3 regions of the Streptomyces sp. NBC_01304 genome follow, and region 1 is predicted to be linked to each of the others. Evidence: riboswitches for the same ligand, from Rfam matches in the RefSeq annotation. Region 1 holds a riboswitch; each other region holds the start of a gene.
What was found. Region 1 has a riboswitch for thiamine pyrophosphate ahead of thiO (glycine oxidase ThiO). Riboswitches for the same ligand answer to the same signal wherever they lie in the genome.
Positions count from the first base shown of each region.

Region 2: it holds a riboswitch for thiamine pyrophosphate, as region 1 does, so the genes downstream of both, thiM (hydroxyethylthiazole kinase) here and thiO (glycine oxidase ThiO) in region 1, are expected to answer to the same signal.
Region 3: it holds a riboswitch for thiamine pyrophosphate, as region 1 does, so the genes downstream of both, OG430_RS15755 (thiamine ABC transporter substrate-binding protein) here and thiO (glycine oxidase ThiO) in region 1, are expected to answer to the same signal.

Region 1 covers NZ_CP109055.1:7,952,005-7,956,071, reverse strand. The annotation lists gene OG430_RS35350 (Rv2175c family DNA-binding protein) at 1-197, opposite strand, end outside; gene OG430_RS35345 (NAD(P)/FAD-dependent oxidoreductase) at 305-1,546, opposite strand; gene OG430_RS35340 (hypothetical protein) at 1,650-1,991, opposite strand; TPP riboswitch at 2,044-2,156, shown strand; gene thiO (glycine oxidase ThiO) at 2,154-3,338, shown strand; gene thiS (sulfur carrier protein ThiS) at 3,335-3,580, shown strand; gene OG430_RS35325 (thiazole synthase) at 3,586-4,067, shown strand, end outside.
Region 2 covers NZ_CP109055.1:275,347-279,413, reverse strand. The annotation lists gene thiD (bifunctional hydroxymethylpyrimidine kinase/phosphomethylpyrimidine kinase) at 1-350, opposite strand, end outside; gene thiE (thiamine phosphate synthase) at 347-985, opposite strand; gene thiM (hydroxyethylthiazole kinase) at 1,212-2,042, opposite strand; TPP riboswitch at 2,036-2,160, opposite strand; gene OG430_RS01185 (SMI1/KNR4 family protein) at 2,681-3,214, opposite strand; gene OG430_RS01180 (FG-GAP and VCBS repeat-containing protein) at 3,841-4,067, opposite strand, start outside.
Region 3 covers NZ_CP109055.1:3,641,612-3,645,678, forward strand. The annotation lists gene OG430_RS15750 (ABC transporter permease) at 1-1,270, opposite strand, end outside; gene OG430_RS15755 (thiamine ABC transporter substrate-binding protein) at 1,324-2,424, opposite strand; TPP riboswitch at 2,420-2,526, opposite strand; gene rlmN (23S rRNA (adenine(2503)-C(2))-methyltransferase RlmN) at 2,598-3,704, opposite strand; gene OG430_RS15765 (phosphatidate cytidylyltransferase) at 3,807-4,067, opposite strand, start outside.

The DNA of each region.
Region 1 (4,067 bases):
CCCTCTTCGGCGTCGCCGTCGATGAAGGCGGACGGCACGTGCAGCGCCCGGTTCTCACCACGGCGCACGGCGATCAGCCGGCCTTCCTTGACATGCTGTCGCACACGCGTCACCTCGACGCCGAACATTTCGGCGATCTCGGGGAGGTTCAGCCACGCGGGGACGAGAGCATCGGTCTTTGCGTCAATCTCGGTCACATGGACAAGACTGCCATCCCGGACTGACAGTCGGTACCTGGCAGCCGTCCACAGGCCGTACGACAGCCACCCGACCCGGCTCCCCGAAGGCCCGAAGGCCGTGCCGCCTAGCTTTCCAACGCGCTCTTGAGCGGCACCGAAGGATCGGCCAACCGCTCCGCCGACAGCTTCGCCCCCGACTCGATCAGCCGACGCCCCTGCGCCAGGTCCCGCGGTCGCCCCACCGCAAGGACGCCGACCAGGGCGCCCTCGCGCAGCCAGCACACCGACCAGGCGGGGGTCGCGGGGTCGCCGCGCCACACCTGGGTGTCGGCGGCCCCGTGATGCCCTGCGTACTGGACGAAGCGGCCGAACTGCTCCGACCAGAAGTACGGGACCGGGTCGTACGTCTCCGGCTCGGGCCCCGTGGCGCCGACGATGTTCGCCGCGACCGTGCGCGGCCCCTGCAGGGCGTTGTCCCAGTGGTGGACGAGCAGCCGCTCGCCGTAACGGGCCGAGGGGAACGAGGCGCAGTCGCCGACCGCGTAGACGTCGGGGGCCGAGGTGGCCAGGGAGGCGTCGGCGACGATCGCTCCGTCGGGGCCCAGCTCGATGCCCGAGCCGTCGAGCCAGCCGGTGGCGGGGCGGGCGCCGATGCCGACGACCACCGCGCCGGCGGGCAGCCGGGTGCCGTCGTCGAGGATCACGGCGCCGGGCTCGATGCCCTGCACGCGCGCGAGAGTGCGCAGTTCGGCTCCCGCCCCCGCGTACCAGGCCGCCATCGGAGCTGCGACCTCCGCGGGCAGCGCCCCGGCGAGCGGCCGGTCCGCGGCCTCGACGACCGTGACGGCACACCCCGCCTCGCGCGCCGCGGTGGCGAATTCGGCGCCGATCCAGCCCGCCCCGACGACCACGATGTCGTGCTGCTCGGCGAGCACGGGCTTCAGCCGCTCCGCGTCGTCGAGGGTGCGCAGCAGGTGCACCCCCGGCACACCCTCCGTGCCCGGCAGCCGCAGGGGCTCGGCCCCGGTGGCGGCGACAAGGACGTCGTAGTCGACCGGGCCCTCAGGGGTGTCCAGCTGATGCGCGGCGGGGCGTACGCCCGTCACCTCGCGCCCCAGCCGCAGCTCCACGCCGAGCTGCTCGAAGTCGACGTCGAAGGCGGACCCCTCGGCCTTGCCGAGCAGCACCGCCTTGGACAGCGGGGGCCGGTCGTAGGGCTGGTGCGGTTCGGCGCCGATCAGCGTGACCGCGCCGGTGAAGCCCCGTTCGCGCAGGGCCACCGCGGTCTGTACGCCGGCCATGCCCGCGCCGACGATGACCACGTGCCGCGCGTCCTGCCGCTCGCCTTGCTGCGTCTGCTCGCTCACCCGATCACCATAAACAACTGACGGTCCGTCAGGTAGGGGAGTTGCCCGAGGTCGGGGCGTGACCTCCTGCACACCACCCGGCGATCGCCCCCGGCGACCGTCATCAGCTCGGCAGCTCCTCCACGACACTCGTGCCGCTGCCCTGCCGCGACTCCCACTCCCAGGTCTCGTCGAGCCGGATCCGCCCGTCGGGAAGCTCCACCACCTCGGAGACGCAGTGCCCGGACGCGGTCTCGCCGTCGCGCTTCAACTGGACGTACCGGAAGTCGATCCGGTCCCCCGCGCGCGTGCCGACGAGATGGCCGCGTACGACGTCACCACCCGCGTACTCGGCCCAGATCGCGCCGTCCAGCTCGTGGTACGTGAACCGTGTCCGCGTACCCACCTGACCAGGCGCTTGGTCGGCGACCGGGGCCAGGACGAGTCCGTCCAGCGAGCGGGCCATAGGGGCTGGCTCCCTTCAAGGGGGCAAGGGCGACGGGCTAGGGTGGCCAACGTAGACCACACGCGGGAGCCCGGAAGCACCGGGCTGAGAGGGAGGCTCGGTCGCCTCCGACCGTACGAACCTGATCCGGGTCATGCCGGCGAAGGGAGGGGCTGGACACCCATGCATCCACGCACCACGACAGAACGCACCACGACGGACGCCCTCGTGCTCGGGGGCGGCATCATCGGCCTGGTCACGGCCTGGCGGGCGGCGCAGCACGGGCTGCGCACCGCGATCGTCGACCCGGAGCCCGGCGGCGGTGCCGCACAGGTCGCGGCGGGCATGCTCGCCGCCGTCACCGAACTCCACTACGGCGAGCAGACGCTGCTCGCCCTCAACATCGCCTCCGCCGAGCGCTATCCGGCCTTCGCGGCCGAGCTCGAAGAGGCCAGCGGCCAGGAGATCGGCTACCGCGCGTGCGGCACATTGGCCGTCGCCCTGGACGCCGACGACCGCGCCCACCTGCGCGAACTACACGCCCTGCAGCGGCAGTCGGGCCTCGAGTCGGAGTGGCTGTCGGGGCGCGAGTGCCGACGCCTGGAGCCGATGCTCGCTCCGGGTGTACGCGGTGGTCTGCGGGTCGACGGCGACCATCAGGTCGACCCGAGGCGGCTCGCGAAGGCCCTGGTCATCGCGTGCGAGCGGGCCGGTGTCACCTTCCACCGGCAGTGGGCGGACCGGCTGACGGTCGTGGGCGACCGGGCCCGCGGCGCCGTTCTCGCGGACGGCACCGAGCTGAGCGCGGACCAGGTCGTCCTCGCGGGCGGCAGCCTCAGCGGCAAGCTCGCCGGGGTGCCGGCCGAAGTCGTCCCGCCCGTGCGCCCGGTCAAGGGCCAGGTGCTCCGCCTGACCGTGCCGCCGTCGTACGCGCCCTTCCTGAGCCGGACCGTGCGGGCCGTGGTCCGCGGCAGCGATGTCTATCTGGTGCCGCGCGAGAACGGCGAGCTGGTCGTCGGCGCCACCAGCGAGGAGCTCGGCTGGGATACCACGGTGACCGCGGGCGGCGTCTACGAGCTCCTTCGCGACGCCCACGAGCTGCTTCCGGGCCTCACCGAACTCCCGCTCACCGAGACCCGCGCGGGCCTGCGCCCCGCTTCCCCCGACAATGCCCCCCTCCTCGGCCCGACCGCGCTCCCCGGACTCCACCTGGCCACCGGCCACTACCGCAACGGCGTGCTGCTCACGCCGGTCACCGGGGACGCGATGGCCCACGCCCTGACGACGGGCGAACTCCCCGACGCCGTACGCCCGTTCACACCGCGGCGTTTCAGCGCTCTCGAGGTCCTCCAGGAGCAGACCGCATGAACACCGACACCACAGCCGTACACACCGGCTCCACAGCCGCCGCGACCGTCTCGGTCAACGGCGAACCCCGCGCCCTCACCGAGGGCTGCACGCTCGACGCCCTCGTCACCACATTGACCGCCGCGGCCGCCGGAGTGGCCGCGGCCGTCAACGAAACCGTCGTCCCGCGCGGGGCGTGGTCGCGCACCACGCTGCGCGACGGCGACCGCGTCGAAATCCTCACAGCGGTCCAGGGAGGCTGATCCCCATGGCAGACGATCCCCTGGTCATCGGCGGTACGACGTACTCCTCGCGGCTCATCATGGGCACGGGCGGCGCGCCCAGCCTGGACGTCCTGGAGCGTTCCCTGACCGCGTCCGGCACCGAGCTGACGACGGTCGCGATGCGCCGGGTCGACCCCGGCGTGAAGGGCTCCGTGCTGTCCGTCCTCGACAAGCTCGGCATCCAGCTGCTGCCCAACACGGCGGGCTGTTTCACCGCCGGGGAGGCCGTGCTCACCGCCCGTCTGGCGCGCGAGGCGCTCGGCACCGACCTGGTCAAGCTGGAGGTCATCGCCGACGAGCGGACCCTGCTGCCGGACCCGGTCGAGACGCTGGACGCCGCCGAGACCCTGGTCGACGACGGCTTCACCGTCCTTCCCTATACGAACGACGACCCCGTCCTCGCCCGGAAGCTGGAGGACGTGGGCTGCGCGGCGATCATGCCGCTCGGCTCCCCCATCGGCTCCGG
Region 2 (4,067 bases), 7.7 Mb from region 1:
AGGCGGTGACCGCTGGTCGAGACCATGACGGGGTCAAGGACGACGTAGCGGGGGCGGTGCCGTTCCAGGGCGTCCGCGACGGCCGCGGCGATGGCGGCGTCCGCCAGCATGCCGATCTTGACCGCGTCCACCGGGACGTCGGCGAAGAGGGTGTCGAGCTGTTCGGTGACGAACTCCGGTGGGATGGCATGGATGCCGGTGACGCCTTGGGTGTTCTGGGCGGTCAGGGCGGTCAACACTGCTGTTCCGTAGGCGCCGTTGGCGGAGAACGTCTTCAGGTCGGCCTGGATTCCGGCGCCGCCGGAGGGGTCGCTGGCGGCGATGGTGAGGGCGATGGGCGGGGTGGTCACGCGGGGACCTCCTTGCGCAGGGTGTGGACGAGGGAGCGGGCGGCGGCCTCGGGGTCGGGCTGCCCGCAGACCGCGCTGACGACAGCGATCCCGGCGGCGCCGCTTTTCACAGCGGCGGCGGCTTCGGATGCGCCGATCCCGCCGATGGCCACGCAGGGCAGCGGGCTGGCCCGGACGATCAGGGCCAGGCCGTCCAGGCCGAGCGGAGCGTCCGCGTCGGGCTTGGTGGACTGCGGGAACACCGGGCCGACACCGAGGTGGTCGACGGCGTCCGGCACGTGCGCCAGCTGCTCGGGGCGGCTGACGGACAGGCCGACGTACGCATGGGGACCGAGCAGACGCCGGGCGGTCTCGGGGGAGACGTCCCGCTGCCCGAGGTGGACGCCGTCCGCGTCCAGCCAGAGAGCCACGTCCAGACGGTCGTTGACGATCAAGGGGACGCCGGTGCCCGCGAGTTCGGCCTGGATCGCCCGGCCGAGGCAGAACAGCGTGCGGGCGTCCGCGTCCGGATCGCGCAACTGGACGGCGCTCACGCCGCCCCTGACGGCAGCTGCCACGGTGGCGGCGACGCCGCGGTCGCCGCAGAGCCGGGTGTCGGTCACGAGGTACAGGGACAGGTCGAGCGGCGGGCGCATGGGATGGTCCTTGGAGGTGTTCTTTTCCGGCCGGGGAAGGCGTCGGACGTGCATGGGTGGATGGGCAGGCAGGGCTCTGGGATACAGGAACCGTGCGTTGTCCACCGGGGGCGAGGGAGTGGGTGCGGGTACTGCCCAACTTGGTGTTGGGGCTGCAGCCAGGGTGGGCGGGGACTGTCCCAGGGGCGTGGCCCAGCGGGACCGCTCGCCACAGGCTCCTGCGGGCTCAGCGCAGGTTGAGCCTGTCGGCGAGTCGGTCGGGGCTGAGCGTGTGCAGCTCGTCGATCAGTGCGACGGCGAATGTGCCGGGCCCCGCCGCGCGGGCGGCGGCGTCCTGGGCGGCCACGGTGAGCAGGCCGGTCGCGGCAGTAGCGGCAAGGAGCGGGTCGTCGGTGACGGCCGTGCAGGCGGCCACCAGGGCGCCGAGCGAGCAGCCCGTGCCCGTCACCAGCGGCAGCAGGGGGTGCCCGTTGGCAAGGCGCACCACCCGCGTCCCGTCGGTGAGGACATCTTCCGGGCCGCTCACTGCCACCGTGCAGCCGTAGCGCCGGGCCAGCGCGGTGGCCGCGGCCAGCGCCGCTTCGGGAGCGTCCGTGCTGTCCACGCCGCGCCCGCCCGTGCCCCCGTCCAGCGCCAGGATCTCGGACGCATTGCCCCGAATGACCGCCGGGGGAGCGCTCTCAAGGAGCTCGTGAGCGAGCTCGGTGCGCCAGGGCAGCGGACCGACCGCCACCGGGTCGAGTACCCACGGCCGTCCGGCCCCGGCCGCTTCCTTGACCGCGACCCGCATCGCCTGGGCCGTCACGGACGTCACCGTCCCCAGGTTGACCAGGACGCCCCCGGCGACCCGGGCCATTGCTCCGGCCTCCTCCGCGCTGTGCACCATCGCGGGGGCGGCGCCCGCCGCGAGCAGCACGTTCGCGGTGAACTGCGACACCACGACATTGGTCAGGCAGTGCACCAGGGGCGCAGAGGTCCGCAGTGAGGCGATCACGTCCGCCACGGCAGCACGGGACACGGCAGTGCCGTCTTGGGCAGGTATGGAGGCAGCATCCATCGTCAACACTCTCCCTACGCCGGCATTACCCGGTCCAGGTTCATGCGGTCGGCGGAAAGGGAGTAACTCCCGTCCGCCCTCTCAGCCTGGCTACTCCCGGGCTCCCGCGGTGGTCGGCAGGAACTGTACCTCCCTCGGGAACGGGAGTTCGCACTCGGGGTGCGCCACGGGGTCTTGGCCGACGCGCTCGCCAGAATGATTAGATTTCCAGATTTGTACTGCTATGGCCCGGGCTGGCGGAGGCGGATGGCTCAGTTTCCGGGACCTCGGCATGAGCGTGATGGTCACCGTCCGCCCGCTGCACATCGCGGGTGCCTTGCCGTCTCATTTGGCTCGCCGCATGACTGCCAGCACCTAGCCCAGGTTCACACCGTCTTGGCCGAGCGTGAGCGGAGAGGAGGCGGAGTTGCAGGGCATCGGCAACGCCTGACCCGCCTCGACCCGAAACCTCTTGACGGTCGCCTCGTACCTGGGTGTCCCGAAGCCCTCGGTGGAGCGCGGCTTGAAGTTGGTCGCGGCTGCGGGGCCGCATGGTGTGGTCGAGTCGAGGTCGGTGCGGCGGACGTTGCCGGGTGGACGGGGGACGTCGGCGGTACGGCGGACGCGGCCGAGCTGCCCGGCACGGTCCGGTTCCGGCTTTACACCGCCCGCAGTTGACGGAACGCGTGGGTGGCCAGCGGGAACCGTGACGAGAGGACGCCGGAGGTCAGTACGCCGCTGAGTACTTTGACCAGGAACTGGGTGCAGGTGAGGGGGTGGTGTTCCCAGCGTTCGCCGCGTGCCTCGTTGACCAAGACAGTCCAGTCGGCGGGGCCTTGGCCGGGCTTGATGAGCCAGTACAGGCATTCGCCGTTGTCCGTGGTCGCCCAGGGGATGACCCGGCTCCCTTCTTCCTCGAGGCGGGGCGGCTTCTTCTCGAACTCCCACAGGCCCTCCAGGGCTTCGGCCTGCTGGTCCTCCCACTCGATGAGGTCGTAGTTGTCGTTGGGGCAGTCCGGCTCCAGGAGGTAGAGGTAGTCGTCCCAGTTGCTGCCCCCGTAGGCGTGGATGAGCTCCTTGTAGTCCTGGGGCAGCTCGAGGCCGAGTGTCTGCTCGGCCGAGGACCAGTCGGTGTCTCGGGGGTGGGCCGGGGGCGGAATCAGCTGGGCAAGTCGCGCGAGGGCAGGGTTCACCGAATTCTCCTCATGGTGCAGGTGGATGCCGGGCCGGTCACGTCCGCTGCCGGCGGCGTCTCTTCTCGTTCGGGATGAAGGCGGAGTTTCCTGATTTGGTGCGTGTGAGCTCGTCCTGGTCCGCGACGCTGCCTGCCCGAGCCGGGGCCCTGTTGACGTGAGGCTCTCCTCGTAACGTGAACTGAGGGGGAGCGCTCACGCGGGGGCGTCTGCGTCAATGCGGACTGTCGCAGATCGTGTCCCATAGCCCTCAACTCAGAGAGGTAGGCAGTGAGTCGGAGGGCCCGGTAGAACGATGAAGTTCCTGGTCAGTACGGTTTCGCGACGAAGGTCAACCGTGCTGCCAGGAGCTTCGTGCGCCCGTACGCCGCTCATCGATCGACCTGTCCGGCCGCACCCCGGTGTCCTGTCGTCTCGAACCAGTCGCGACGCCTGTTGGGCGCCGCGCCGTGCAGGCTGGTGCACATGAAGTCGAAGGCAGGTCACAGACCCGCCCCGCGTGCGCACTTGGCATGACCTTCGCTTCCGGGCCGACCGCTGGCACGACACCACTCATGATCCACCGGACAGACCCAGACGGCCGGGCCCGGACGGGCGCGACGGGCCCGCGACATATGGCGACCCAGTCACCGCCCCAGGTCGTAGCCGAAGTGCTCGTTGCCATGCTCGGCTGGCACTTTGGGCACACCGAACGCCTGCGGGCCGTGCGTCCACGATCCCGTCGTGGTGAGGGTGCCTTGCGCGGTCGCCGGGAAGTAGTAGACGCCGCCCCTGTCTTCCAGCCGGTAGTTGCCAGGTTCCCTCCTGTTCTCGAATGGAGTGCCCGCGAACAGCTCTGCCCGGCCGTCCCCGG
Region 3 (4,067 bases), 4.3 Mb from region 1:
GGACCGGCAGCATGGTGCGTACGACGAAGGGCACCCCGACCAGCGCCTGGGCCAGCGGCACCAGGATCCAGGAGGCCCGCAGGTCCAGCGGCGGCTTGTCGAGCGTGATCAGGAACCCGAAGCCGACGGTCACCGCCGACACCCCGAGCGGCAGCATGAGGAGCGCGTCGAAGCCGCGTACCAGCCGCCCGGCCTTCCGCGTCAGCGCGGCCGCCGCGAGGCCGCCGATCGCCAGCGCGATGGCCGTGGCGGCGGCCGCGTACTGCAGCGAGTTCCCGATCGCCTCGATCGGCGGGACCAGGAACGCCCCGCCTTCGTTCGAGGTCAGCGCCCTGAAGTAGCCGAAGCCATACCCCTCGGACGTGCTCAGCGACCGCTCGACGAGCACCCCGAGCGGCACCAGGATCAGCACCAGAACCGTCAGGAGTACGAATCCGAGCAGCCCCCACTGCCCGGCCCCGCGCGGCCTGCGCGAGGTCCGCGCCGGGTCGACCAGCTTCAGGGCCGTCTCCCGGCGGCGTACCGTCCAGGCGTGCACGGCGAGGATCAGGCTGACCGCCGCGAACTGCACGATCGTCAGGACGGCTGCCGTGTCCAGGGCGAGCAGCTGTGCGGTCTGCCGGTAGATCTCGACCTCGAGGGTCGAGAAGGTCGGCCCGCCGAGGATCATGACGACGCCGAACGAGCTGAAGGTGAACAGGAACACCATCAGCGCGGCCGCCGCCACCGCGGGCCCGAGCGCGGGCAGCGTCACCTTGCGCCAGGCCGCGAACCGGGAGGCGCCGAGCACCCGCGCGGCCTCCTCCTGGCGGGGGTCGAGCTGCGACCAGAGGCCGCCGACGGTGCGTACGACGACGGCGTAGTTGAAGAAGACGTGCGCGAGCAGAATCGCCCACACCGTCGTGTCGAGCCGCACGCCCCACAGCTCGTCGAGCATGCCCCCGCGCCCGAGCAGCGCGAGAAATGCCGTGCCCACCACGACGGTCGGCAGCACGAACGGCACCGTGACGACGGCCCGCAGGAGCTGCTTGCCGGGGAAGTCGAAGCGCGCGAAGACATACGCGCCCGGCAGGGCGATCAGCAGGGTCAGCGCGGTGGACGCGAGGGCCTGCCAGGTGGTGAACCACAGGACGTGCAGGATGTCCGGTTCGGTGAGGACGTCGACGATCCGGCCGAAGCGCCAGACGCCGTCGGCCTTCAGTCCCCGGCCGACGATCGCGGCGACCGGGTAGGCGAAGAAGAGCCCGAAGAACACGACGGGCACGATCATCAGACCGAGCCGCGTCGCGCTCCCTCGCAGCTGAACCTTCTTGACCGCCTTGCCTACTTCACGACCAGCGACTGCCACGACTTCAGCCACTTCTCACGGTTGTCCGCGATCCTCTTCGGGTCCATCGTCTGCAGGTCCGTGGCCTGGGCGCCGAACTTGGTGAAGACCTCGGGCACCTGCGCGTCCTTGGCGACCGGGTTCACGAACATGTTGAGCGGCATGTCGTCCTGGAACTTCTTGGAGATCAGGAAGTCGAGGAGCGCCTTGCCGCCCTTCTCGTTCTTGGCACCGCTGAGCAGGCCGGCGAACTCGATCTGCTGGAAGCAGGTGCCGGTGGCGACACCGGTCGGGGCGTCCTCGGCCGTCTTGGGCTTGTCCTTGGCGTAGACGACCTCGACGGGCGGGCTGGAGGCGTAGGAGACGACGAGCGGGCGGTCGGCCTTGGCCTTCTTGCCGCCGGCCGAGCCGGAGAACTCCTCGTTGTAGGCCTGCTCCCAGCCGTCGATGACCTTGACGCCGTTGGCCTTCAGCTTGGTCCAGTACTCCTGCCAGCCGTCGTCGCCGTACTTGGCGGCGGTGCCGAGCAGGAAGCCGAGGCCGGGCGAGGAGGTCGCGGCGTTCTCGACGACCAGCATGTCCTTGTACTCGGGCTTGATGAGGTCGTCGAAGGACTGCGGCGGCGCCAGCTTCTTGTCCGCGAAGTACTTCTTGTCGTAGTTGACGCAGATGTCGCCGGTGTCGATGGGCGTGACACGGTGCTCGCCCTTGTCGAGCTGGACGCCCTCGGGGATCCGGTCCAGGCCCTTGGCCTCGTACGACGTGAACAGGCCGTTGTCGAGGGCCCGCGAGAGGAGGGTGTTGTCGACGCCGAAGAAGACGTCGCCCTGTGGGTTGCCCTTGGACAGGATCGCCTTGTTGACGGCCTCGCCCGCGTCACCGCTCTTGAGCACCTTGACCTTGTAGCCGGAAGCCTTCTCGAAGTCCTTCAGCACCTCGGGGGTGACGTTGAAGGACGAGTGGCTGACGAGCGTCACGGTCTTGGAGTCGCCGCCGGACGCCTTGTCGCCGGAGTCGCTGCCGCAGGCGGCAAGGGCCGAAGCACCGAGTGCGCCGCAGAGCACCGTGCCCAGGGCACGCCGAAAGGTGATGTTCATGATGGTGCTGACTCCCTACGCCGGTATGACCCGGATCAGGTCCGAGGGTCTGCGGCAGGTTGCCGCACTCTCAGCGCTGTTCGCGCTCCCCTGTCGGATTTCATTAGTACGAATGCACAGTACTGCACTCGTAAGGGACCCCCGCTGCTCCGGGCCGCCCCTGCGAGGCCCCGTCAGCGCTCGGACGCCGCCAGCTGTCCGCAGGCCCCGTCGATCTCCTGACCACGGGTGTCCCGGACGGTGACCGGCACCCCATGGGCGGCGATGGCCTCGACGAAGGCCTTCTCGTCCTCGGGCCGTGAGGCCGTCCACTTGGAGCCGGGCGTCGGGTTCAGCGGAATCAGGTTCACATGCACCCGCTTGCCCTTGAGCAGCCGCCCGAGCCGGTCGCCGCGCCACGCCTGGTCGTTGATGTCCCGGATCAGTGCGTACTCGATGGAGATACGGCGGCCGGACTTCTCCGCGTACTCCCACGCGGCATCGAGCACCTCCCGCACCTTCCACCGCGTATTGACCGGTACCAGGGTGTCGCGGAGCTCGTCGTCGGGCGCGTGCAGCGACACCGCGAGGCGGCACTTGAAGCCCTCGTCGGCGAAGCGCAGCATCGCCGGGACGAGCCCGACCGTGGACACGGTGATGCCGCGCTGCGACAGGCCGAGGCCGTCGGGCTCCGGGTCGGTGAGGCGGCGGATGGCGCCCACCACACGGTTGTAGTTGGCGAGCGGCTCGCCCATGCCCATGAAGACGATGTTGGAGAGCCGCGCGGGACCGCCGGGGACCTCGCCGTCGCGCAGGGCGCGCATGCCGTCGACGATCTGGTGCACGATCTCGGCCGTCGACAGGTTCCGGTCGAGCCCGGCCTGGCCGGTCGCGCAGAACGGGCAGTTCATGCCGCAGCCGGCCTGCGAGGAGATGCACATGGTGACCCGGTCCGGGTAGCGCATCAGGACGGACTCGACGAGCGTCCCGTCGTGCATCTTCCACAGGGTCTTGCGGGTGGTGTCGTCATCGCAGGAGATGTTCCGCACCACGGACATCAGATCGGGCAGCAGCGCTTCCTGCAGTTTCGTGCGCGATCCGGCGGGGATGTCGGTCCACTCCGCCGGATCGTGCGCGTACCGCGCGAAGTAGTGCTGCGAGAGCTGCTTGGCACGGAACGGCTTCTCGCCGATCGCGGCCACCGCTTCCTTGCGCTCGGCGGGCGTGAGGTCGGCGAGGTGCCGCGGGGGCTTCTTGGCTCCGCGGGGCGCGACGAAAGTGAGTTCTCCGGGCTTGGGCATGATGCAGCCATTCTCCCAGACATACGCCGACGGGCTCGCCGCCCTGTGGACAACGAGCCCGCCAACACACAAAACGCAGGTCAGATCACGTACGGAAGGAAATCAGCTGGAACCGACGAAGATCACCAGCATCAGCCACACAACCGGCGCGGTAGGCAGCAGCGAGTCCAGCCGGTCCATGATCCCGCCATGTCCCGGAAGCAGGGTCCCCATGTCCTTGATCCCGAGGTCCCGCTTGATCATCGACTCGCCCAGGTCACCGAGCGTCGCGCTGCACGCCACCGCGAGCCCGAGCAGCAGGCCCTGCCACCACTTGCCGTCGTCGATCAGGAACTGCATGCACAGCGCGCCCGCCACCATCGC